One region of the Ramlibacter sp. P4_H7 genome, then DNA from elsewhere that is predicted to be linked to it. Evidence: riboswitches for the same ligand, from Rfam matches in the RefSeq annotation. Region 1 holds a riboswitch; the other holds the start of a gene.
The links. A riboswitch is a leader RNA that binds a small molecule or an ion and turns the genes downstream of it on or off. The one in region 1 is predicted to bind glycine.
Positions count from the first base shown of each region.

Region 2: it holds a riboswitch for glycine, as region 1 does, so the genes downstream of both, gcvT (glycine cleavage system aminomethyltransferase GcvT) here and AC1DSA_RS10675 (D-amino acid dehydrogenase) in region 1, are expected to answer to the same signal.

Region 1 covers NZ_JBFUKP010000006.1:77,441-89,423, forward strand. Annotated here, with positions in the region: gene AC1DSA_RS10655 (class I adenylate-forming enzyme family protein) at 1-1,033, shown strand, start outside; gene AC1DSA_RS10660 (CaiB/BaiF CoA transferase family protein) at 1,035-2,216, shown strand; gene AC1DSA_RS10665 (extracellular solute-binding protein) at 2,520-3,554, shown strand; gene AC1DSA_RS10670 (aspartate/glutamate racemase family protein) at 3,721-4,443, opposite strand; gene AC1DSA_RS10675 (D-amino acid dehydrogenase) at 4,607-5,899, opposite strand; glycine riboswitch at 5,948-6,052, opposite strand; gene AC1DSA_RS10680 (ABC transporter permease) at 6,158-6,985, opposite strand; gene AC1DSA_RS10685 (ABC transporter permease) at 6,989-7,915, opposite strand; gene AC1DSA_RS10690 (ABC transporter ATP-binding protein) at 7,890-9,026, opposite strand; gene AC1DSA_RS10695 (LysR family transcriptional regulator) at 9,146-10,093, opposite strand; gene AC1DSA_RS10700 (cupin domain-containing protein) at 10,102-10,770, opposite strand; partial or broken gene AC1DSA_RS10705 (SDR family oxidoreductase) at 11,013-11,299, shown strand; gene AC1DSA_RS10710 (carboxymuconolactone decarboxylase family protein) at 11,408-11,983, shown strand, end outside.
Region 2 covers NZ_JBFUKP010000021.1:127,023-139,005, forward strand. Annotated here, with positions in the region: gene AC1DSA_RS22380 (TRAP transporter substrate-binding protein) at 1-460, shown strand, start outside; gene AC1DSA_RS22385 (TRAP transporter small permease) at 550-1,044, shown strand; gene AC1DSA_RS22390 (TRAP transporter large permease) at 1,041-2,318, shown strand; glycine riboswitch at 2,325-2,416, shown strand; gene gcvT (glycine cleavage system aminomethyltransferase GcvT) at 2,842-3,981, shown strand; gene gcvH (glycine cleavage system protein GcvH) at 3,996-4,373, shown strand; gene gcvP (aminomethyl-transferring glycine dehydrogenase) at 4,475-7,366, shown strand; gene AC1DSA_RS22410 (sulfite exporter TauE/SafE family protein) at 7,404-8,159, shown strand; gene AC1DSA_RS22415 (Hsp20/alpha crystallin family protein) at 8,220-8,663, shown strand; gene AC1DSA_RS22420 (Hsp20/alpha crystallin family protein) at 8,675-9,085, shown strand; gene AC1DSA_RS22425 (response regulator transcription factor) at 9,190-9,582, shown strand; gene AC1DSA_RS22430 (DsbA family oxidoreductase) at 9,587-10,249, opposite strand; gene AC1DSA_RS22435 (SDR family oxidoreductase) at 10,284-11,297, opposite strand; gene AC1DSA_RS22440 (aldo/keto reductase) at 11,385-11,983, opposite strand, start outside.

The DNA.
Region 1 (11,983 bases):
GGAGACCCACCGCAACCTGATCAACATGGTGACCGGCCGGTTGCTGAATTCCCTCCGCGACATCCGTGAAACCGACAGGCTCATTCACTTTGCACCGATGGCCCATGCCACGACCAGCGTAGGCCTTTCGCACTTGGCACGTGGAGCGGCCCAGGTCTTCCCTGGCTTGCCAAAATTCGATCCGCCGAAAGTACTCGAGGCGATCCAGACGTTCAAGGCAACCTCTGCCTTCATGGCGCCCACGATGGTGCAGATGTTGCTGAACTACCCCGCCCTGAAGGAGTACGACCTGTCGAGCTTCAAGACCGTCCAGTGCGGTGGCGGCCCGATGTACGCCGAGGTGCTCAAGCGCGCAATTGAGGTATTCGGACCGATTTTTGGCCAAGGATACGGCCAGAGCGAGGCCCCGAGTGGCATCTGCGGAATGCACAAGTCCGAGTACGACATCACCACGCCAGAGGGCTTGAAGCGCCTCGGCTCGGTTGGACGGGAAAGTCTCGGCGTGCGCGTGCGTATCGTGGATGACGAGGGAAAGGAAGTGCCGCCCAATGTCGCAGGGGAAATCACCGTCCGGGGAGACATAGTGTTTCCCGGCTATTGGCGGAACAAGGACGCAACGGACGAGGTGCTTCGCGAAGGCTGGCTTCACACCGGCGACGTTGGTGTCCGGGACGAGGAAGGCTACATCTACATCACGGACCGGGTGAAGGACATGATCATCTCCGGGGGTTCCAACATCTATCCACGCGAGGTGGAGGAGGTCCTGCTGCAGCATGAGGCGGTGGCCGAGGCGTGCGTGATCGGTGTTCCGGACAATGTGTGGGGAGAGGCGGTTCGGGCGGTGGTGGTGCTGCGCGAAGGAAATCAGTCCAGGGAAGAAGAACTGATCGAGTTCTGCCGCTCGCGACTTGCGTCATACAAGAAGCCCACGTCGGTGGAAATTGCAGAACAACTGCCCAAGAATGCGTACGGCAAGGTGCTCAAGAAGGAAGTGAAAGCCCGTTACTGGGGAGGCGCCTCGCGCGCGATCTAGCATGGAGGTCCTCAAAGGGATCCGCGTGCTGGACTTCGGGCGCTATGTCGCGGCTCCGTACTGCGCTACTCTTCTTGCTGAATTCGGCGCCGATGTCATCCGGATCGAGAAGATCGGCGGCAGCGAAGACCGTTTCTTGCTGCCGATGCTCGAAACCGGCGAAGGCGCCCTCTTCCTCCAGGTGAACCGGAACAAGCGATCCATGACGCTCGATCCGATGAAGCCGCAGGGGCGCGAGATCGTCCGGCGGCTGCTTCAGGACGCGGATGTCGTCGTGGCGAACCTTCCCCCCAACACCCTGCAGGCGATGGGGTTGGACGAAGCCTCGATCTCCGCCATCAACCCGAGAACCATCCTCACCTTGGCGACGGGCTTCGGCCGCACCGGGCCGATGGCCAACCAACTCGCGTTCGATTCCGTCGGCCAGGCCATGTCAGGAGGGGTGTTCCTCAGCGGACAGCCCGGTGCGCCGGCACGCACTCAGATCCTCTGGTGCGACTTCGCAACGGCATTGCACTGCGCTTATGGCACGGCGATGGCGCTGCTTGCCCGACAGCGGTCTGGTCGTGGCCAGGTGGTGGACGGCTCCTTGTTCGCCACAGCCGCCATGCTGGGAAGTGCGTTTGCCGCAGAGGCGATGGTCAAGGGTCATGACCGCGCCGCAGTGGGCAATCGCAGCTTCGCCGCCGCTCCCGCGGACATCTTCTCTACCAAGGACGGGTGGATTCTCTGCCAGGTGGTGGGCCAACCGCTCTTCGAGCGTTGGGTGAAGCTGATGGAGGAACCAGGATGGCTGGAGGATGCTCGCTTTGTCACGGACGACAAGCGCGCAGCCAACGGCGACATCATCAGCGCCCGCATGCAGGAGTGGTGCGGGCACCGCTCCAGGGAGCAGGCGCTTGCCGATCTCGCACAAGCCCGGATTCCGGCTGGTCCCGTGCTGCGTCCCAGCGAGTTGATCGAACACCCGCAGACACAAGCTGCGGGGTTGTTCCGGATGATGGAGTACGGGTCGCATGCGGCCGCAATTCCACTGGCGCAAGCGCCGGTCTTTCTCTCCGAAACACCGGGGTCCATCCGCACCGCCCCACCGGAGATCGGCGAGCACACGGATGCAATCCTTGCGTCATTGGGGTACGGCGCAGGCGAGATCACGCGCATGCGGGCCGAAAACGTCATCTGACGCTCCTCCGAGCATCGATGGTCCGGGGACATACGGCGGATCACCACGGTATCGATCGCTTGTACCAGTGCGACCAATGCGAGGAAATTCCAATAGCGGGGTGACGCCAGTATCGGAACTCCAAACCAAAGCTTCGCTAATCTTGGGATGGTGTCGCATCCGGCTTTGGCAAGAATCGCTTTCAAGTTCGTCATCGCAGGCGAGATCGCTGAATCGGCAGGCGCGATGAACTTTGGGGTGCGACCTGACGAACGCCACCTGCACTGAAAAGTCATCGTCACGTACTTGATTAAAGGAGCGCATATGTTCGCCATTGAACTTTCGAAGCGGATTGGTTCGGTTGCCATCCTCGGACTCGCGTGTGGGACCATCAATGCACAGCCCGCTCTCCCTGGTCAGAAAATCACCATCGCGACCTTCGGCGGCAGCGCTCAACAAAGCTATCGCGACGGATGGGTCGAACCGTTCGAACGAGCGACCGGCGCCAAGGCCGTTCTTGACGCGCCGAATTCCAAAGCCAAGCTCAAAGCGATGGTGGAGTCTGGAAACCCATCGTGGGACGTCTACACCGGCGACGCCGCGTACATTCTCGCGAATTGCGGAGTGCTTTTCGAAAAGGTCGATACGTCGAGATTCGTGGCAGCGGGAATCGACAAGCGCTTTGTCAATAACGAGTGCGGGGTGCCCACGGCAGTCATTCCTTTCGTGTTCGCATACAACGAGGAGAAGTACGCCGCGAATCCGCCCAGGCGCTGGGCAGACTTCTTCGACCTGAAGAAGTATCCCGGCAAGCGGGCCATCTACAACAGCCCAACCACCGGCATCCTGGAGATGGCATTGCTCGCAGACGGGGTCCCCGAGGACAAGTTGTACCCGTTGGACGTCAACCGCGCATTGATGAAGCTGGACACGATCAAGAGCAGCATCATGTGGACGCAGTCGACCGGAGGCTTGACCGATGCCTTTGTCAACAAGCAGGCGGACCTGGCCCTCTCTTCAGGTGGCCGGACACTCCTTGCCGCGAAAGCCGGCGCGAAAGTGGCTGTCGTGGCGGATCAACAAATCATGACATGGGATCAGTTTGCCGTGGTGAAGGGCTCGAAAGAACGACCTGCTGCAGAAGCATTCCTTCACTTCATTGCGCAGCAACCACAGCAAGAGAAGCTCACCGAACTGCTGGGGGCCGGCAATGCAAGCGTCAAGAGTCGTCCCAAGATCGATCCTTTGGTCTCCCGATACTTGCCCCAAACGCAATCCGGGGTATCGATAAACCAGGAGTGGTGGTCAAAGAACTTTGCTGAAGTGAGTCAGCAGTTCATAACTTGGCAGTCCAAGTAGCTGATTCGTGCGGGCCGCCTCGCTGAGTGGACTCTCACAGGCACGCAGTGCGGCTTTGATCGCGTCAGGAGGGACGTCGGGAAGCGATGCGCGATCGACCTCAGACCAAGTGCTTCCGCAAATCTCCGGCGCGCAGGCTGGCGTGGCAAGCACTTGGTCGTCGAAGCTAAGCCCCGAGTAGAGCTTTAGCGACGGCCGCGATGTCCCAGACGGGCAGTCTCAACGCGGAGACAATGTCCCTTCTAAACTGCGGCATGGCGGTACATTCCAGGACGAGCGCTCCGATGTCTGAGAACGCCCCGTTGCGGCGCTCCCTCATGCACACCTCAAGTAGTTCCACGCGCATCTGCTCGTGATTCAATCTCTGTTTGGTTATCAGGTCCTGTTCCCAAATGACCGACCAGCTTGGCTGATCATCGACGCCCACGATGCGAAGCCGAGATAGATCCGGATGGCCGGCAAGCATCTTTTCGGTGCCGAGCCGATTAAACGTAAGCACTCCGACCGGCCGGGGAGTGGATGCGAGCGCGTTCGGCAGGAGCTCCAGGCCGCTCAGTAACGTGGGCGTTGTCAAAGGAATCTGCGATCGCGCCGCGTACATATAGCCGCACTGCCCAACGATGAGATCGCAATGCGGTGCCAACCTGCGGATGGCCTCCGCGATGCCATGGATGGCGCTGGACGTTCCGTCGATCATCTCCATACCGGTGGTGCCGGGCGCGGCAGCGTATGCCGTGGGGACAGGCCAGAAAGCAGGGTTCGCGAACGAGCCGGGCAATGTTCCCGGACGTGCCACCGCATTGAACGGGTCGGGCAAATCCGCAGTGTCCAGGGCTCCGGGATAATCATTAAGGACGATCCCGAGACGCATATTGGAAGGCTTCTTCAACACACTCATCTCCTTAGTTTGCGCTGTGATTGATGACCTGGGCGGGAGCAAGCGGATGCTCCATTCCAGCGATCTGACCATTGCGACGGGGCACGCATCAACGTAGACGTTCGGACCTTTGCTTCGGAGTTTCCGGTGCCATGCGTCGCAGGGAGTGGGCCGCTTAGTGCACCATCGCGAACTCGCGCGAGCGTCCGCTGCGCTGCCTCACAAAATCGAAATCGATCCCGGGATCGCGACCGGAGATCAGCTCCGCAAGGGCTCGCCCGGAGCCACAACCATGCGTCCAGCCGAGAGTTCCGTGCCCGGTGTTCAGGTACAGCCCCTTCACCGCACTCGCGCCGATGTAAGGCACATTGCCCGGAGTTGCCGGACGCAGGCCCGCCCAATACGTGGCGAGTTCCTGGCGGCTGACGCCCGGAAACAGTTCCAGTGTGCGCCTGACGATCGCCTCGCATCGAACGCGATTCAGCGAGAGGTCGTAGCCGTTCAATTCAGCCGTGCCGGCGACGCGCAGCCGGTCGCCCAGGCGGGAGAAGACGAGCTTGTATTCGTCATCGGTCAAGCTAACTGTGGGTGCAAGGCGTTCCTTTAGGACAGGCAGCGTCGCCGAATAGCCCTTCGCGGGATAGATATCGAGCTTCACCCCTGCGCCTTTGGCGAGTGGACCGCTGAAGCTTCCAGCCGCGAGGATGTAAGCGTCTCCTCGCACTGTCTCGTAGAGACCCGACTCCGATGCGATTTCCACACCCGTCATGGCGCCGCCCGTGGCGTGGAGCCTTTGAATGCGGACGCCGTAGCGAAAGCGGACTCCCTGTTCCTGGCACTTCGCAGCCAAAGCCGTGGTGAATTTGTGCACGTCTCCCGATTCGTCGGCGCTCGTGTACGTGGCGCCGACCAGACTCGGACGAACGTGCACCATCGCAGGTTCGAGTGCCACGACTTCATCGGGACCAATCACCTTCCTCTCGCAGCCGAGTTCCCGCATGATTCGCGCCGGCTCGATCGCGAGATCCAGCTCCTTCTGATTCGTATAGAAATGAAGGATGCCCCTTGCCTGATGGTCGTACTCGATCTCGAGATCCCTGCGCAGTTGTTGAAGGCATTGGCGACTGTACGTCCCGAGGTTGAGGAGCTGGATCATGTTCCGTGTCGACCGCTCGCGTGAGCAGTTGAGCAGGAACTTGAGGCCCCAGCTCCACTGGGCCGGATCGGCCCGCAAGCGGAAGAGAAGCGGTGCGTCTTCCTTGCCCAGCCATCTCAGCAGCTTCATCGGCGCTGAAGGATTGGCCCACGGTTCGGCATGGCTGACGGATATCTGCCCACCATTGCCAAAGCTCGTTTCCCGAGCAGCTCCGGCATTTCGTTCCAGCACGGTCACGTCGTGTCCCGCCTGACCAAGATACCAAGCTGTCGCGACACCGGTGATGCCGGCGCCCATAACGATTACGTTCACGTCTCTCTCTCCTGCGAAGAATGAAGAAGGGCAGGCGAGCTTGATGCCGCCGGCCCCACTGTCCTTTTGCCTGAGAGATTCACCAGCTGTAGCCGGCTTGCACCTTCGGCGGCCTTCCCGGAATCGGGTTCAGCACTCTCCAGTTTGAAATTCACCAGTTCTTTTGACCTGAGCGTTCTGGGGATTGCGCCTTCGGTAGGCGGGCCGATGCCCGCACTTCTCCTGGTGGAAATGGATTTGTGTATTCGATAAGCCCCTTCAACCCTGGGCGTAGCTGGACTTGCCTATGTTGCTCTGGATGACCGCAAAAATCGCAATCGAGGTCAGCGCGATGATGACCGTGGATATGGCAGCCAGGGTCGGATCGGAATCGACGTACACGCTCGTGAACATCTGAACGGGCAACGTCTTCAGTTCGGGCCCCCCCAGGAACTGGGCGATTACGACTTCATCAAAGGACGCTACGAATGCAAACAAGGCGCCACTGGCCAGTGCGGGGCGAATGATCGGCAGGGTGACGAAAAAGAAGGTTGCCAGCGGGGTGGCGCCGCAACTCGCCGCGGCGTACTCCAATGTCTGGTCGAATGTCTTCAGGGCGGCGGTGACGGTCGTCAAGACGAAGGGTACCGCAAGCGCCGTGTGCGCCAGGACGAACCCAAGGTAGTTCGCAGTGAGGTGCCATTTGAGGAATACCGCATAAATGCCTACGCCGCTGACCACTACAGGAAGGATCATGGGTGACAGAAGCAGCGCCGACATCGTTGCTTGCGAGAACCCCTTCATGCGCGAGATGCCGAGGGCCGCCATGGTGCCCAGCAAAAGTGAAAGAACGGTCACGAGGGCAGCAATCAATACGGATTGCAGAGCACCGCGGTACCACGCCTCACTGGTGAACAGATTTTCATACCATCGAAGGGACAATCCGCGCGGTGGAAATGCGAAGGATTGCGCGTCGCTGAAGCTCATGGGGATGATGATCAGCAGGGGGGCAATGAGCGTAAAGCTCACTACGCCCGCGAAGGCGAACAGGACCCAATTCCCGAGCCGCTCGGCTGAGACTCTTTTGCGTGAGGCGTCGTCGGCCATGTCTTACTCCGGTTTGGTGCCAATGCGATTGCGCAACCGGCGAGTCAGAAGAGACCCGAGCGCCAGGATCCCCACAGTCGTCACCAGCAGGATCGTTGCCATTGCGCTGCTCCGACCCCAGGCCAGCAACTCGGAGATCTGCCGGAAGATGATCTGCGCGAACATCGCATCCTGTGCTGACCCCAGCATTGCCGGCGTGACATAGAAGCCAAGCGATAGGACAAATACGAGGAGCGCGCCAGCGAAAACACCTGTCATGGACAAGGGCAGGAACACCAACGCAAATGCGACAATTGGCCGTGCGCCCAGCATCAATGCGGCGCGGACGAGATTCGGGTCGATGCGTTGCATGGAGTTGTAGATCGGGAGCAGAGCGAACGGCAGCAGCACCTGGGCCATCCCGACAGTCACAGCGGTTTTGGTTCCTAGGATGCTGACGGCCGGGATTCCGACAAGATCCAGGAGGTAGTTCAGGACGCCTCGATCCTGCAGGATCACAACCCAGGCGAAGTTGCGCACGACGGTGCTGATCCAGAAGGGCAGCAGCACGACTCCAAGAATCGCGAGCTTCCAGGCACCTCGGGCCCGCATCATCGCGTACGCCATGGGATAGGCGACCAGTACGCAAACGATCGTGACCCGTGCGGCAGTCAGGAGCGTTCGGCCATAGATGCGCAGGTTCGACTCTTCCTCGATGAACCAGGCGAAGTTCGCCCACATCCCGGCGCCGGGAGGTGTGTCCGTCACACTCCGGATGATCAGGGTCAAGATCGGAAGAAAGAAGAATGCGGAGAAGAACAGAAAGACCGGGATCAGGAGCCATTTCCGCGTGAGAGCAATGCGTTTCGCCCGCGGACGCTCGGACCCGAGTTCGACCTCGGAAGCACCGATGGGCATGAACACCTCAGCCACCTGCAACCCCTTGCTCAAGAGGCAACAGGGTGGCGGCAGACGTTGGCCAGCAAATGGCGACTTCCGAACCCTCGCGAACCTGGATTTGATCGCGCGGTTGTTCCCGGACGCGAACCAGGGTGCCGTCAGGCAGGGCCGCCTCCACCTTGCGAGATGACCCCACGTAGATGATCTGCGAAACGCGCCCCACGACGCGATTCGGATCGTCGCAGGTTGCGTTAACTGGGATCACCCTCATGCGCTCCGGCCGCACGCTGATGGCCGCCGGTGAAGGCGAATCGAATCGTTCCGAACGTGGTGCCAAGAAGCGTCCACAGCTGTTGACGAGCACATGACCGTCCTTTTCAATGTGCGCTTGCCCGCGCAAGATGTTCGAGTCGCCCAGGAAGTTGGCGACAAACAGGGACTGAGGGTTCTCGTACAGCTCCGTGGAGGTCCCCACCTGCGCGAGACGGCCGTCATTGAAGACGGCGATGCGGTCGGACATCACCAGCGCCTCCTCCTGGTCGTGGGTGACGAAGATGAAGGTGATCTTCAACTCCTTGTGCAGGCGTCGGATCTCCAGTTGCATCTGCTCGCGCAACTTCTTGTCAAGCGCACTCAAGGGCTCGTCCATCAGCAGCAGTTGCGGCTCGAAAACGATTGCACGCGCAAGTGCAACGCGTTGCTGCTGTCCGCCCGAGAGGGCATTGGGAAATCGGTCCGCCTTGTCCGACAGCTGGATCAGCTCGAGCACTCGACCGACACGCGCGTCGGTCTCGGATTTCCCAAGGCCTCTCCGGCGCAGCGGAAACGCCACGTTGTCGAAGACCGTCATGTGCGGGAACAGCGAATAGCTTTGGAACACCATTCCGATGTTGCGGCGGTGCGGCGGCAATTCATCGATGGGCTGCTTGCCCAACAAGATGTGGCCGGACGTGACCTCCGTAAATCCGGCGATCATGCTCAGCGTTGTCGTCTTGCCTGAACCGCTGGGGCCGAGGAAAGTGACGAACTCGCCCGCCTGGACCTCGAGGCTGACGTCATTCACCGCAGGGACATTGGTCCCGTAGCGCTTCGTGAGGTTCCGGATCGACAGTGCCGCTCCAAGTCCTGCATTCGATCCCTGGGCGGGAGACGACTTCGACATATTCTTGCTCCGTTGCTTAGGCGACTGTATGGGTCCGCACCGCTGCAGACCATCGGTGCGTCGAGAACAAATGTTCGCCGGTGACCGACCATGCACCGTACTAACCCTGATGCGATGGCTCAGGCACTCGGGTGGTGCTGGGACGCACCAGGACCGTGGGCGATCCTGAGGCACGCTCTCAGGAGGGCTACCAGCTTGCCCTCCGAACTGGTGTCGCGGCTGACGACATGAATCGGAGCGATGCGGCGTGTGATGTCCGGGCGGACTGGCCGGATCCGCCGAGAAGCCAGGAACGGACCGGCCAGATGCTGCGCCACGTATCCGAGGTCTCGACCGGAGAGCACGAGCGCCAATTGCGCCTGGCTGCCAATCCCGACGTCACCACGTCGGTAGTCGCGCGTGATGAGAGAGAGGTTCTTGGACTCAAGATGGCCTCGGCTGGAATACGGATAGCTTGCGAGAGTTGCCTCGGAAATCTCGTGATCGGGAACCTCGAACAGCGCGTGACCGACCCCGCAGTAGAGATCCACGGTCTCCTCGAAGAGCACTTGGGCGCAAAGATCGCGAGACCGAGCGTCGGATAGGCTCAAGCCCAGATGCGCCGAGCCGTCTGCAACATGGCTGATGGCTTGATATCCCACCATGTTTTCAACTCGGAGCCGCACCCTGTCGCCGGCACGCTGGCCAAACAGCCTCAAGGCCTCTGGAAGCCGGCACTCCGGGTTGGTCACGATCTCATCTTCTACGACAATCGTCACCTCGCCCGACATCTCGTCCCCGATTTCGCCGATGTCGAGCTTGAAATGATCAATGGAAGCGAACAGCTCCTTGGCCGCCTTGTAGACCCGCTCACCTTCAGGCAACAGCTTGAACCCGCCGGGGCCACGTTTGCACAGGACGAACCCAAGACGAACCTCCAGCGTCTTCAGGTGTTCGCTCATCACCGACTGCGAGATGTTCAGCGCTGCCTGTGCCGCCGCAAAACCGCCCCGATCGACGATTTCGGCGAAGCTGCGGAGCAGTCTCAGATCGAGGTCAGTGACCTGTCGGAATTTGGAGGTCGCCACGGTCGGCCTCAAAAAGTTGGAGGAGTGTTCACCCACACCACCACTGCTTCGTGGTCACCGGGATTCCTGTACCCGTGAGGAAGATTGGAGTGGAAGAAAAACGAATCTCCCTCCCCCACTTTCTGTGTATCGCCGTCGACGGTGAGCTCCAATTCACCACTGATGACGTATCCCAACTCTTCCCCTTCGTGCTGAATCCAGCCGTCTGTTGAGCCTTTGGGCGCAACGCGGTGGATGTTCGCTTGGAGCAACGCTGCCTCTGGATTGGCCACCAGGCGCTCCAGCTTGATCCCGGGTCCGCGGCGAAGATGGTCCACTTCTATCAATGGCCGATCGCCGGCACGCATGATCGTGATGGGACCCGCATTCGCGTCCCGCTGCGAGAAAAGCGCGGCCATGTTGATCTCAAGGATCGCAACGATCCGGTGGAGCATCCTCAAAGAGGGGTTGACCTTCTCGTTTTCCACCTTGGACAAGAAGCTTTCGGTGCAGCCCGCCAAGGCTGCTACCTGCTTCAGGCTCATTCCTTTCGTGCGGCGCGCATGCCGCAGGCGGCTGCCAAATTGGCCACTCGATACATGCGCCGGCTGGGGTGAGCGGAGCTGGAAGGGCACGGCAGAACTTGCCTTCAGTACCTCGGCGTCGACTGTGCGATCAGGGCGACCTGCTTTTTTCACTTGAGATGCTGCGGAATTCGCAGCATTGTTGCAAGTCTTGTTCCCGTCAGTCAAGTAGCTTGCTTAGATGGACAGGCAACCCCTACGCCCTCGGCCGTCGGGATGCTGCTGTCGCACCAGCTCGCGATTCATTCCAATAAAGTGCAAGGGGATTTCGGACAAGGGCTGCGGTGGCACCGTCCTCCCCCACCGTTGACATGGTCCATGTTCCGTACAAAGGGGGCGGGCCGGCGCTGAACGCCGCCGTCTACTGCGCCACGAAGTTCGCTGTCCGGGCCCTGACCGAAGGGCTCCGCCAGGAAACCAAGCCGTACAACATCCGCACCACACTCATATCGCCTGGTGCGGTGACCACCGAGCTCCTCGACCACATCAGCGAGGAAGACGTCCGGTCGGCGAACCAGTCGTATGTCGGCAAGGTCGGCATCCCCCCGAAAGCTATGCACGCATGGTGGCATTCGCCATCAGCCAGCCCGAAGACGTGGATGTCAACGAGATCGTGTTCCGGCCCACGCAACAGGAGCTGTGAGCGGCCCCGGCTCGAACTGGTGATCACCATGAACAGATGAAGACGAGATTCCGAAGTTCCTGCGCTGGATGGCCGCAGTGGTTTTCAACGGGATGGAGAAAGTCAGCGATGAACAATACAACGCGCGTTGATCCGACGAAGCACCTCGCATGCATCGTGGCCGCGGCCACGATGCTCGCGGCCTCTGCGCTGCATCCGGCAGCGGCCCAGCAGGGCACAGGCAGCCAGCAGCCCGCAGCGATCGCCCAGCAGTCGCTCTCCTTGAAGCAGCAGGCCGCCGCTCCGATCGCCGCCGCTACGGCCGTGGGCGACATCCCCCGGCTCAACCAGGCTCTGAACCAGGGCCTGGACGCCGGCCTCACCCTGAGCGAGACCAAGGAAATCCTAGTGCAGATGTACGCCTACACCGGCTTCCCGCGCAGCCTCAATGCGCTTGGCGAACTGATGAAGGTGGTGGACGCGCGCAAGCAGCGCGGCGTGCGGGATGCGCCAGGGCGTGAGCCCGGCCCGGTCCCCAAGGGACAGGAACTGCTCGAACTCGGTACTGCCAACCAGACGAAGCTGGTTGGCGCGCCCGTGCGTGGACCGCTGTTCGAGTTTGCCCCCCTCATCGACGAGTACCTGAAGTCGCACCTGTTCGGCGCCATGTTCGCACGCGACAACCTCGACTGGCAAAGCCGGGAA
Region 2 (11,983 bases), on a different contig from region 1:
CCCGGTGCACATCGCGGCCTACAAGGGCTTCGGCATCATCACCACCCCCATGGCCTTCCCCGAGGTGTTCACCGCCCTGCAGCAGGGCACGGTGGACGGCCAGGAGAACCCGCTGTCCGTGATCATTTCCGCCAAGTTCGACCAGGTGCAGAAGCACCTGACGCTGACGGGGCACGTGTACTCGCCGGCCATCTTCCTGATGAACAAGGCGTCCTTCGACAAGCTGTCCGCGGCCGACAAGCAGGCCTTCCTCGACGCCGCCAAGGAAGGCACCAAGGCCAACCGCGCGCGCGTGGACGAGGACGACGCCAAGGGCGTGGCCGACCTGCGCGCCAAGGGCATGACCGTGATCGACAATGTCGACAAGGCCAAGTTCGTGCAGGCGCTGGCGCCGGTGAATGCCGAGTTCGAAAAGCAGTTCGGCAAGGCCAACATCGAGAAGATCCGGAACGTCAAGTAAGTCCGTGAGGGAGAGACCCGGGTTCCGTCCGGAACCCGGTGTGGGAACAAAGCCCGCTCGCGCGGGCTTTGCTTCGTGAAGGGGGAGCCGTGAAAGAAACTTTCCTGCGCATCGAGCGCTTCACCAGCGGCCTGGCCATGGCCGGCGCGTGCTTCATGCTGGTGGTGGCCAGCACGCTGGGCATGTTCCAGATCGTCACGCGCTTCGTGCTGGAGCAGCCGGCGGAATGGAGCGAGATCCTGATCCGCCTGTCGCTGATCTGGATGGTGTTCCTCGGGATTCCCGTGGCGTTCCGCCAGGGCGCGATGGTCAGCGTGGACGTGGTGTACCGCTCCGTCCCGCCCGGCGCGCGCCGGGCGCTCGACTGGCTGGTGGCCATTGCCTCGCTGATGCTGATCGGCGTCGTGCTGTGGTGGGGCTGGGACTACGCCGTGCGCGGCCAGGTCCAGTCCATGGCCGGACTGGAATCCATCTCGATGTTCTGGGGCTACCTCGCGCTGCCGGTGGGCGCCCTCTTCTGCATCCTCGGCATCATCGGCAACCTGCTCGACCCGCAGCGCCACGAACTGGAGACCGCGCAATGAGCGCAGCGATGCTTGCAACGATGGTGCTGTGCTTCGCGCTCAGCGTCTCGGTCGCCGTTTCCATCGGCCTGTCCGCCCTGGTGGGCATGCAGGTCAGCAACGCCCACATGCTCATCTCCGTCAAGGAGATGTTCAACTCGATCAACAAGTTTCCGCTGGCGGCGATTCCCTTCTTCATTCTCGCCGGCAACCTGATGGAAACCGGCGGGATCTCGCGCCGCCTGGTGGAATTCGCCAAGAGCATCGTCGGCGGCGTGCAGGGCGGCCTGCCCATGACCTGCGTGCTGACCTGCATGATCTTCGCGGCGGTGTCGGGCTCCTCGGTCGCCACCACGTTCGCGATCGGCGCGATCCTGATCCCTGCGCTGATCAAGCACGGCTACCCCACCAGCTACGCGGCGGCCCTGCAGGCCACCGCGGCGGAACTGGGCGTGATCATCCCGCCCTCGATCCCGATGATCCTGTACGGTGTGAGCGCCGAGGTGTCCATCGGCGAGCTGTTCATCGCCGGCTTCGGCCCGGGCCTGCTGATCGGCGGCGCGCTGATGCTGTTCTGCTGGATCTGGTGCAAGTTCAAGGGCTGGGGCAAGAACGACGGCGACGGCCGCCTGCCGTTCGGCCAGGCCTTCAAGCAGGCCGGCTGGGCGCTGCTGATGCCGGTGATCATCCTGGGCGGCATCTATGGCGGCGTCTTCACGCCGACGGAAGCTTCCGCGGTCGCCGTGTTCTACGCGCTGGTGGTCGGCATCTTCGTGTACCGCGAGATCGACGTGCGCCAGCTGTACACGATCCTGCGCAAGTCGGTGATCTCCTCGGCGGTGATCATGTTCATCATCGCCAACGCCGGCTTGTTCGCCTTCCTGATCACGCGCGCCGGCGTGCCGGAAGCGATCGGCCTGTGGCTGCAGGACGTGCTGAAGAGCCCGGCGATGTTCCTGCTGGGCGTGAACGCCGCGCTGTTCGTGATCGGCATGTTCATCGAGACCAGCGCCTCCATCATCGTTCTGGCGCCCATCCTCGCGCCGGTGGCGGTGCATTTCGGCATCGACCCGGTGCACTTCGGGCTGATCATGGTGGTGAACCTGGCGCTGGGCATGATCACCCCGCCCTTCGGCGTGAACCTGTTCGCCGCGTGCACGGTGGCCAGGATCTCGCTGGACCGCATCATCACGCAGTTGATCCCCTTCGTGCTGGTGGTGCTGGCCTGCCTGATGGTGATCACGTACGTGCCGGGCCTCTCCCTGGGCCTGCGCGACCTGGTCTACGCGAAGTAGCTACAATCGCCGGCGTCAGGAGAGAGCTTCCTCAACGAAGCCGCCGAAGGCGCAGGCGCACAGCCGAACGCTCAGGCACCCAGGACTGACAAGCGCCCCGTTCCGGGGCGTCACCTTGCTGGAGAGAGGCCGCTGCGCATGAGCAGCGGTCCACCGAAGGAGCAAGCCCAGCGGAGGCTGGGCGACAGAGAAACGGGCCTGCGCCGGGGTTTGGGAGCCCGGTAGGCTAGGCGTAGTTGCCCGCCGTGTGCTTGACGCACACAAGGGCGACTGCAACAACGCATGGCGGGCTCCCAAACCCCGGCCCGGAGGGTCGGGCCCGGAAGGGGCCTGATGCGTTGTTGCGGGAAAGGGTCAAGCCGTCCTGGCTTGACCCTTTCCTGCGCCTAGCCTAAGACCCCTTGCCCGACGCAGGCCCGTTTCTCTGTCGCCCAGCCTCCCGGGTGAATCTCTCAGGTAAAGCGGACAGCACGGGCCCTTCCATCGTGTGTACGATGGCTTTCAGCCCTGTTGGAGTCCGCGCTTGTCCGCACCGCAAGAAGAGCTACTAAAGACCCCCCTGCACGCGCTGCACCTGGAACTCGGTGCGCGCATGGTCCCTTTCGCCGGCTATTCGATGCCGGTGCAATACCCCCCCGGCCTGATGGCCGAGCACCACCACACGCGCAGCGGCGCGGGCCTGTTCGACGTCTCGCACATGGGACAGTTGCGCCTCGTCGGCCCCGACGCGGCTGCCGCGTTCGAGTCGCTGATGCCGGTGGACGTGGTCGGCCTCGCGCCCGGCAAGCAGCGCTACGGCCTGCTGCTCACCGACGAGGGCACGATCATCGACGACCTGATGTTCGTCAACCGCGGCGGCGACCTGTTCGTGATCGTCAACGGGGCCTGCAAGGTGGGCGACCTGCGCCACATCCAGGAGCGCATCGGCGCGCGCTGCGATGTGATCCCCATGCCGGAGCGGGCGCTGCTCGCCTTGCAGGGACCGAAGGCGGTCGATGCCATGAACCGGGTGGTCCCCGGCGTGGACCAGCTGGTGTTCATGACCGGCGCCGGCTTCCGCTGGAACGGCGTGGACCTGTTCATCACGCGCAGCGGCTACACGGGCGAGGACGGCTTCGAGATCTCCGTGCCCGCCGTCCACGCGGACGCCTTCGCGCGCGAACTGCTCGCGCAGCCGGAGGTCAAGCCGGTCGGCCTGGGCGCGCGCAATTCACTGCGCCTGGAGGCCGGCCTCTGCCTGTACGGCAACGACATCGACACCACCACGACGCCGGTGGAAGCGGCCCTGAACTGGGCGATCCAGAAGGTGCGGCGCACCGGCGGCGCACGGGCCGGCGGCTTCCCGGGCGCGGACAAGGTGCTCGCGCAGCTCGATGGCACGCTGCCGCTCACGCGCAAGCGTGTCGGCCTGGTCGCCCTGGAGCGCGTGCCCGTGCGAGATCACACCGAACTGCAGGACACGCAGGGGCAGCGCGTGGGCGAGGTCACCAGCGGCCTGCTGGCCCCCACGGTCGACCGGCCCATCGCCATGGGCTACCTGCCGCCGCAGCTGGCCACCCCCGGCACCCGCGTGAACGCCATCGTGCGCGGCAAGTCCGTTCCCATGGAAGTGAGCGCCATGCCCTTCGTCCCCAACCGTTACCACCGCGGCCCGGCCGCCTGAAAAAGGAGAAACCCATGACCGTCAAGTACACGCCCGATCACGAGTGGATCCAGCTGGAGGACCACGAGGCCGCCGTCGTCGGCATCACCCTGCATGCGCAGGATGCGCTGGGCGACGTGGTGTTCGTGGACCTGCCGGAAGTGGGCAAGAGCTACGCGAAGGGCGAGGTGGCGGGCGTGGTGGAATCGGTCAAGGCCGCGGCGGACGTGTTCATGCCCATCGCCGGCGAGGTCACCGAGGTCAACGAGGACCTGCGCGGCGACCCGTCGCTCGCCAACAAGGACCCGATGGGCAACGGCTGGTTCTTCAAGATCCTGATCAAGGACATGGCCGAGTTCGACGTGCTCATGGACGAGCCCGACTACCAGAAGTTCGTCAAGGCGAACGCCTGACCGGCCCTGCCCGCAGTGCCCTGTCCTCCCGGGAGTCGCCCCGGGAGTCCCCGCGTTGACGGAGGGCGGTCCACCCCGCCCCGGCGCGTTCAAGGAATCCCATGTTGATGCAATCCGCCCGGCCGCTCGGCGAGCTGGAAAACCCCACCGAGTTCATCCCGCGCCACATCGGCGTGTCCGAGGCCGACGAGCGCCTCATACTGTCGGTGATCGGGGAGGCTTCGCGCCGCGCGCTGGTCGAGGGCATCGTCCCCCGCTCCATCGCCCGCGCCCGGCCGATGCACCTGCCACCGCCGGCCACCGAGGCCGCGGCGCTCGAGGAGCTGCGCGCCATCGCGCAGAAGAACCAGGTCTTCCGCAGCTTCATCGGCCAGGGCTACCACGGCACCTTCACGCCGGGCGTCATCCTGCGCAACGTGCTGGAGAACCCGGCCTGGTACACCGCGTACACGCCCTACCAGGCGGAGATCAGCCAGGGCCGCATGGAAGCGCTGGTGAACTTCCAGACCATGGTGTGCGACCTCACGGCCATGCCGATCGCCAATGCATCGATGCTGGACGAGGCGACGGCCGCGGCCGAGGCGATGACGCTGGCCAAACGCAGCGTGAAGAGCAAGAGCCATCGCTTCGTGGTGGCCGGCGACTGCCACCCGCAGACCATCGAGGTGATCCAGACGCGCGCGGCGCCCCTGGGCATCGAAGTGGTGCTGGCGAACTCGCACGAGGCGTGGCAGCAGGCGCTGGCCGGCGAGTACTTCGCGGTGCTGGCGCAGTACCCGTCCACCAGCGGCCGCATCGACGACCTGCGTGCCGACGTGGCCGTCGTGCACGGCAAGCAGGCCGCCTTCATCGTCGCCGCGGACCTGCTGGCGCTGACGCTGCTGGTGCCCCCGGGAGAGTTCGGCGCCGACATCGTGGTCGGCACGACCCAGCGCTTCGGCATGCCGATGGGCGCCGGCGGCCCGCACGCCGCCTACCTTGCCTGCCGCGACGACTACAAGCGCTCCATGCCGGGCCGGCTGGTGGGCGTCAGCGTCGACAGCCACGGCAACCCCGCCTACCGCCTCGCGCTGCAGACGCGCGAACAGCACATCCGGCGGGAGAAGGCGACCTCGAACATCTGCACGGCGCAGGTGCTGCCGGCGGTGGTGGCCAGCATGTACGCCGTCTACCACGGCCCGCAGGGGCTCAAGCGCATCGCCCAGCGTGTCGCCAGCTACGCGGCCATCCTGGCCCGGGGCCTGGAGCAGCTGGGGCACACGCCGCGTTCCAGCGCCTTCTTCGACACGGTCTCGCTGCACACGGGCGAGGCGACCAATGCACTCGTCGCCAAGGGCCATGCGCTGCGCTGCAACCTGCGCAAGCACTGGGGCGAGTACATCTGCATCTCTCTGGACGAGACCACCACCCGCGACGACGTCCGGCTGCTGTGGTCGATCTTCGCCAAGCCGGGCCAGGCGCTGCCGGACTTCGCGCCTTTCGAGAAGGGCGTCGAGCCCGCGATCCCGCAGGAGCTGCGCCGCACCAGCGACTTCCTGGCGCACCCGGTCTTCAACACGCACCACAGCGAGACCGGCATGCTGCGCTACCTGCGGGCGCTGTCCGACAAGGACCTGGCGCTGGACCGCAGCATGATCCCGCTGGGCAGCTGCACCATGAAGCTGAACGCCACCAGCGAGATGATCCCCATCACCTGGCCCGAGTTCGCGCACGTGCATCCGTTCGCGCCGCGCGACCAGCTGCAGGGCTACGCGGAGCTGGACGACCAGCTGCGCGCCTGGCTGTGCGAGGCCACGGGCTATGCCGGCATCAGCCTGCAGCCGAACGCGGGCTCGCAGGGCGAGTACGCGGGCCTGCTGGCGATCAAGGCCTGGCACGCCAGCCGCGGCGAGGCGCACCGCAACGTCTGCCTGATCCCTTCGTCCGCGCACGGCACCAACCCCGCCAGCGCGCAGATGGCCGGCTTCCAGGTGGTCGTGACGGCCTGCGACGACAACGGCAACGTGGACCTGGCCGACCTGCAGGCCAAGTGCGAACAGCACAGCGACAAGCTGGGCGCGATCATGATCACCTACCCGAGCACGCACGGCGTGTTCGAGATGCAGGTGAAGGAACTGTGCGCGCTGGTGCACAAGCATGGCGGCCGGGTCTACGTCGACGGCGCCAACATGAACGCGCTGGTGGGCGTCGCGGCGCCGGGTGAATTCGGCGGCGACGTCAGCCACCTGAACCTGCACAAGACCTTCTGCATCCCGCACGGCGGCGGTGGCCCCGGCGTCGGCCCGGTCTGCGTGGTGGCCGACCTGGTGCCCTTCCTGCCGGGACACAAGGCGGGCGGGCTGCCCGACCATCCGGTGGGCGCCATCTCGGCCGCGCCGCTGGGCAACGCCGCGGTGCTTCCGATCAGCTGGATGTACTGCCGGATGATGGGCGCCGAGGGCCTGACGCAGGCGACCGAAGTCGCCATCCTCAGCGCCAACTACATCAGCGCGCGCCTGCGCGACCACTACCCTACGCTGTACGCCAGCGAGAACGGCCACGTGGCGCACGAGTGCATCCTGGACCTGCGGCCGCTAAAGGAGACCAGCGGGGTCACGGCGGAAGACGTGGCCAAGCGGCTGATCGACTACGGCTTCCATGCGCCCACCCTCAGCTTCCCGGTGCCCGGCACGCTGATGGTGGAGCCCACCGAAAGCGAGACGCTCGAGGAGATCGACCGCTTCATCGCCGCGATGGTCGCCATCCGCGAGGAGATCCGGCGCGTCGAGCGCGGCGAATGGCCCCAGGAGGACAACCCGCTGAAGCACGCGCCGCACACGGCCGCCGCCCTGATGCACGGCGAGTGGACGCATGCCTATTCGCGCGAGGCCGGGGCCGCCATCCTCGACGAGCGCCGCCACGCCAAGTACTGGCCGCCCGTGGGCCGCGTGGACAACGTCTACGGCGACCGCAACCTGTTCTGCAGCTGCGTGCCCCTGAGCGCGTACGAATGAAGGCCGCGCCGCGCGCGTCGGTGACAATGCGCGCGGCATGGAACTGATCCTCACCGTCGCCCTGGGCGCCGCGCTCGCGGGGTTCGTGCAGGGGCTCTCCGGCTTCGGCTTCGGCCTGACCGCCATGGCCTTGTGGGCGTGGACGCTGGAGCCGAAGCTCGCCGCCGCGCTCGCGGTGTTCGGCGCGCTGGTCGGCCAGCTGCTCGCGGCGTTCACGGTGCGGCGCGGCTGGGACTTCCGCGCGCTGCTGCCCTTCCTGGCCGGCGGCCTGGCCGGACTGCCGCTCGGCCTGTGGCTGCTGCCGCGGCTGGACGTGCCCATGTTCAAGGCGGTGCTCGGGCTGATGCTGGTCGTGGTGTGCCCGCTCATGTTCTTCGCGACGCGCCTGCCGCGCGTGCAGGGCGGGCCGGCCGGCGACGCGCTGGCGGGCGCCGCCGGTGGCGTGATGGGCGGGCTGGGAGGCTTCACCGGCGTGGTGCCCACGCTCTGGTGCACGGTGCGCGGCTTCGACAAGGACCGCCAGCGCGCCATCATCCAGAACTTCAACCTGGCCATGCAGGTCGTCACCTTCGGCAGCTACCTGGCCACCGGCATCATCGAACCGCGCATGCTGCCGCTGCTGGCGATCGTCGCGCCGGCCGTGGTCATCCCCGTGCTGCTGGGTGCGCGGCTGTACCTGGGCATCGGCGAAGCCGCCTTCCGCAAGCTGGTGCTGGGGCTGCTGGCGGCCAGCGGCGTCGCCCTGCTCGCCTCGTCCCTCCCCGTGCTCGCCGGCCGCTGGGCCACCCCTTGAAAGCGCCGCCGGGCGACCCTAATTCCGGATCGCCCAGACGCGCAGAAAAGGAGAAAGCACATGAATCCCATGTTCCGATCCTCCGCGGACCTGTTCGCGGAACTCAACCGGATGCAGTCCCTGCTGGACCAGGTGTTTCCCGCCGCCGGCACGAGCAGCATCCGTTCCATGGCCGGCACCACCTTCCCGGTGCTCAACATCGGCACCACGCCCACCTCGGTCGAGGTGCAGGCGCTGGCGCCGGGGCTGGATCCGTCCCGCCTGGAGATCACCGTCGACCGCGGCCTGCTGGTCATTGCCGGCGAACGCAAGAGCGGGCTGCCGACCGGCGAGCGCAGCACCGTCTATGCGCACGAGCGCTTCAGCGGCAGCTTCCGCCGGGTCGTGAGCCTGCCGGAGGACGCCGATCCGGCGCGCGTGGAAGCCAGCTACCGCGAAGGCGTGCTGCGCATTTCCGTGGCCAAGCGCGAGTCCTCGCTGCCGCGCCGCATCGAAGTGAACTGAAGGAGACCGTCATGAGCAACGCAGTGCAGCCCCAGTCTTCCTCCGCGACGGCCGAGGCCGCCGGCCGACCGGCGTCGCAGCAGGCGCCGCAGCGCGCCGTGGTGCCGCCGGTGGACGTGTTCGAGGACGACGCGTCCATCACGCTGCTGGCCGACCTGCCCGGCGTGGAGCGCGACCAGTTGCACATCCGGGTGGACGGCGACACGCTGGTGCTGGAAGCCACCGCCAGGACCGGCGGGCCGGACCAGATGGAACTGGTCTACGGCGAGGCGCAGTGCCCGGCCTACCGGCGCCAGTTCACCCTCAGCCGCGAGCTGGACGCCGCGCGGATCGAGGCCCAGTTGCGCGACGGCGTGCTGCGGCTGACCATCCCCAAGGCGGAAGCCGCGAGGCCGCGCCGGATCGAAGTTCGCGCAGGCTGACGACGCACGCGCCGCGGCCGGCTGCACGGCCCGCGGCGCGTGGCCTTCGGTGCACAATCCTGCGGCAGTCGCGGCTCCTTCGCCGCGGTGCGCAGGAGCAAGCGTTGACGCTGAAGGCATTCGTCGTCGAAGACCAGCCCGCGATCCGCGAAGGCCTCGTGGAGGCGCTCGTGGAAATCAGCGGCATCGAGACCGCGGGCTGGGCGTCGAACGAGAAGGCCGCGACGGCCTGGCTGCGCGATCCCGCCCACCACTGGGACATCGCCATCGTCGACCTGGTGCTGGACCTGGGCGGCGGCAGCGGCTTCGGCGTGCTGCAGGCCCTGCAGGGACGGCCCTCCACGCGGAAGATGGTCGTGCTGACGGGCACCGCGGATCCGCAGGTACGGCGCCACTGCCAGGACATGGGCGCCGACGGCGTGTTCGACAAGGCGATGGAGACCGAGGCGCTGCTCGACTACTGCGCGGCCCTCGCCCGCGCCGCCGGCGGTCACTAGGCCCTCAGGCTTCTTCCGCCGCGCCGGCGACCTGGCGCAAGGCCTGCTCGAACATCTCGGGCGGCTGGCCGCCCTGGATCAGGTGCCGGTTGTTGATGATCACCGACGGCACCGCATGGATGCCCAGGCTCTGGAAGTGCTGCTCGCGGTCGCGCACGTCGGCGGCGTAGCGGTCGCCCGCGAGCACTTCCTCTGCTTCCTTGCGGTCGAGGCCCACGGAAGCGGCCACCTCGGCCAGCACCGCGTGATCGGAGGGATTGCGACCTTCCCCGTGGTAGGCCTTCAGCAGGGCCATCTTCAGGTCGCGCTGCTGCTGCGCGCCCTGCTCGCCGGCCCACAGCAGCAGGCGGTGCGCGTCGAAGGTGTTCCACACCCGGCCGCGCCCCTCCTTGCGGAACTGGAAACCGACGGCGGCGCCGCGCGCGGCGATGCCGGCACGGCCCTGCGCCTGCTGTTCCGGCGAGGACCCGTACTTCTGCGTGAGGTGCTCGGACACGTCCTGGCCCTCGGGGCCCATCTGCGGATTGAGCTCGAAAGGCTGGAAGCGAAGGTCGACGTCGACCTCGCCCTGCAGTTTCTCAAGCGCGCGCTCGAAGGAGGCCAGCCCGACGGCGCACCAGGGGCACGCCACGTCGGAGACGAAATCGATCTGCAGGGTTCGGCTCATGCCCGCGATTTTCCTCCTTCGCGCAAGACCCCGCTCAACTCCCGACGGAACCCGTGACCGGCAGCACGATGCCCGTGATGTAGCTGGAACAGACCGGCGACGCCAGGAACACGTAGGCCGGCGACAGTTCCTCCGGCTGCGCGGGCCGCTTGAAGTCGGTCTGCTTGCCGAACTCGACAATCTCCCTGGCGCTCTGGTCGGCGGGGTTGAGCGGCGTCCACACCGGCCCGGGCGCGACGGCGTTCACCCGGATGCCCTTCTCCAGCAAGGCTGACGCCAGCGACATCGTGAAGGCATGGATGGCGCCCTTGGTCGCCGAGTAGTCCAGCAGCTTCGCGCTGCCCTTCAGCCCGGTGACGGAGCCGGTGTTGATGATGCACGCGCCCTGCTTCAGGTGCGGCAGCGCGGCCCGCGCCATGCGCATGTAGCCCATGATGTTGGTCCCGAAGGTTTCCTCCATGCGCTCGTCGGTGATGTCCTCCAGCGAATGCGCATGCTCCTGGAACGCGGCGTTGTTCACCAGGATGTCCAGGCGGTCGAATTCGGCCACCGTCTTCTCCACCGCCTCCTTGCAGAACTTCGAGTCCTTCACGTCGCCGGCGACCAGCAGGCACTGCCGCCCTTCCTGCTCGATGCAGCGCCGGGTCTCCTGGGCATCGTCGTGCGAGGACAGGTAGACGATGGCCACGTCGGCGCCTTCGCGCGCGAACAGCACGGCCACCGCCCGGCCGATGCCGGAGTCCCCGCCCGTGATCAGCGCGACCATGCCCTTGAGCTTGCCGCTGCCCCGGTAGTCGGGCGCATGGAACTGCGGCTTAAGCTGCATGTCCGCTTCCAGCCCCGGCTTTTCCAGGTGCTGCGCCGGCAGCTCGTCGGAGTACTTGCGGGCACTGGTCTGCGGCGCACCCTTGTCCTGGTCCTTGCCGGCGGAGCCGCCCTGGGCGGGTTCCTTGCGGTCCTGTTCCCGCTGCAGTGCACGCTGCTTCTCGGCGGTGGCTTCGTTGTCCTGGGTGCGGGCTGAATCCCGGGCACTCGGCTTGTCGTCCATGGAGGCCTCCTGTGGCAAACCTCCATGCTGCGGCGCACCGGGGCGGGCGCCGCGCGGACAAGGGAGGACCGCGCTGTGGGAGCGGGCCTACACGTGGCCGATGATGGGATGCGGCTGGTACGGCGCCTCCAGCTGCGCCACCTCCTCGTCGCTCAGCACCACGTCGACCGCGGCCGCCGCCTGGTCCAGCTGGTACGGCTTGCTCGCGCCGACGATGGGCGCAGTCACGCCCTTGCGCAGCAGCCACGCGTAGGCCAGCGTCGCGTTGCTCACGCCGCGCCGCGCGGCCAGCCCGCCCAGCGATTCCAGCACCTGGAAGTCGCTGTCGCGGTAGTAGTACTTCTGCGCGATGTCGTCGGTCTTGGCGCGCGAGGTCTCGCCGCTGTCCTTGTCTTCCCGCTTGCGGTTGCCTGCCAGGAAGCCGCGCGCCAGCGGGCTCCAGGGGATCAGGCCCACGCCCTGGTGGCGACACAGCGGAATCATCTCCCGCTCCTCCTCGCGGTAGGCCAGGTTGTAGTGGTTCTGCATGCTCGCGAACGGCGTCCAGCCCTGCTCTTTCGCGACCTGCTGCATCCTGGCGAACTGCCATGCATACATGCTGCTCGCCCCGAGGTAGCGGACCTTGCCGGCCTTCACCACGTCGTGCAGCGCCTCCATGGTCTCTTCGATCGGCGTCGCGTAATCGA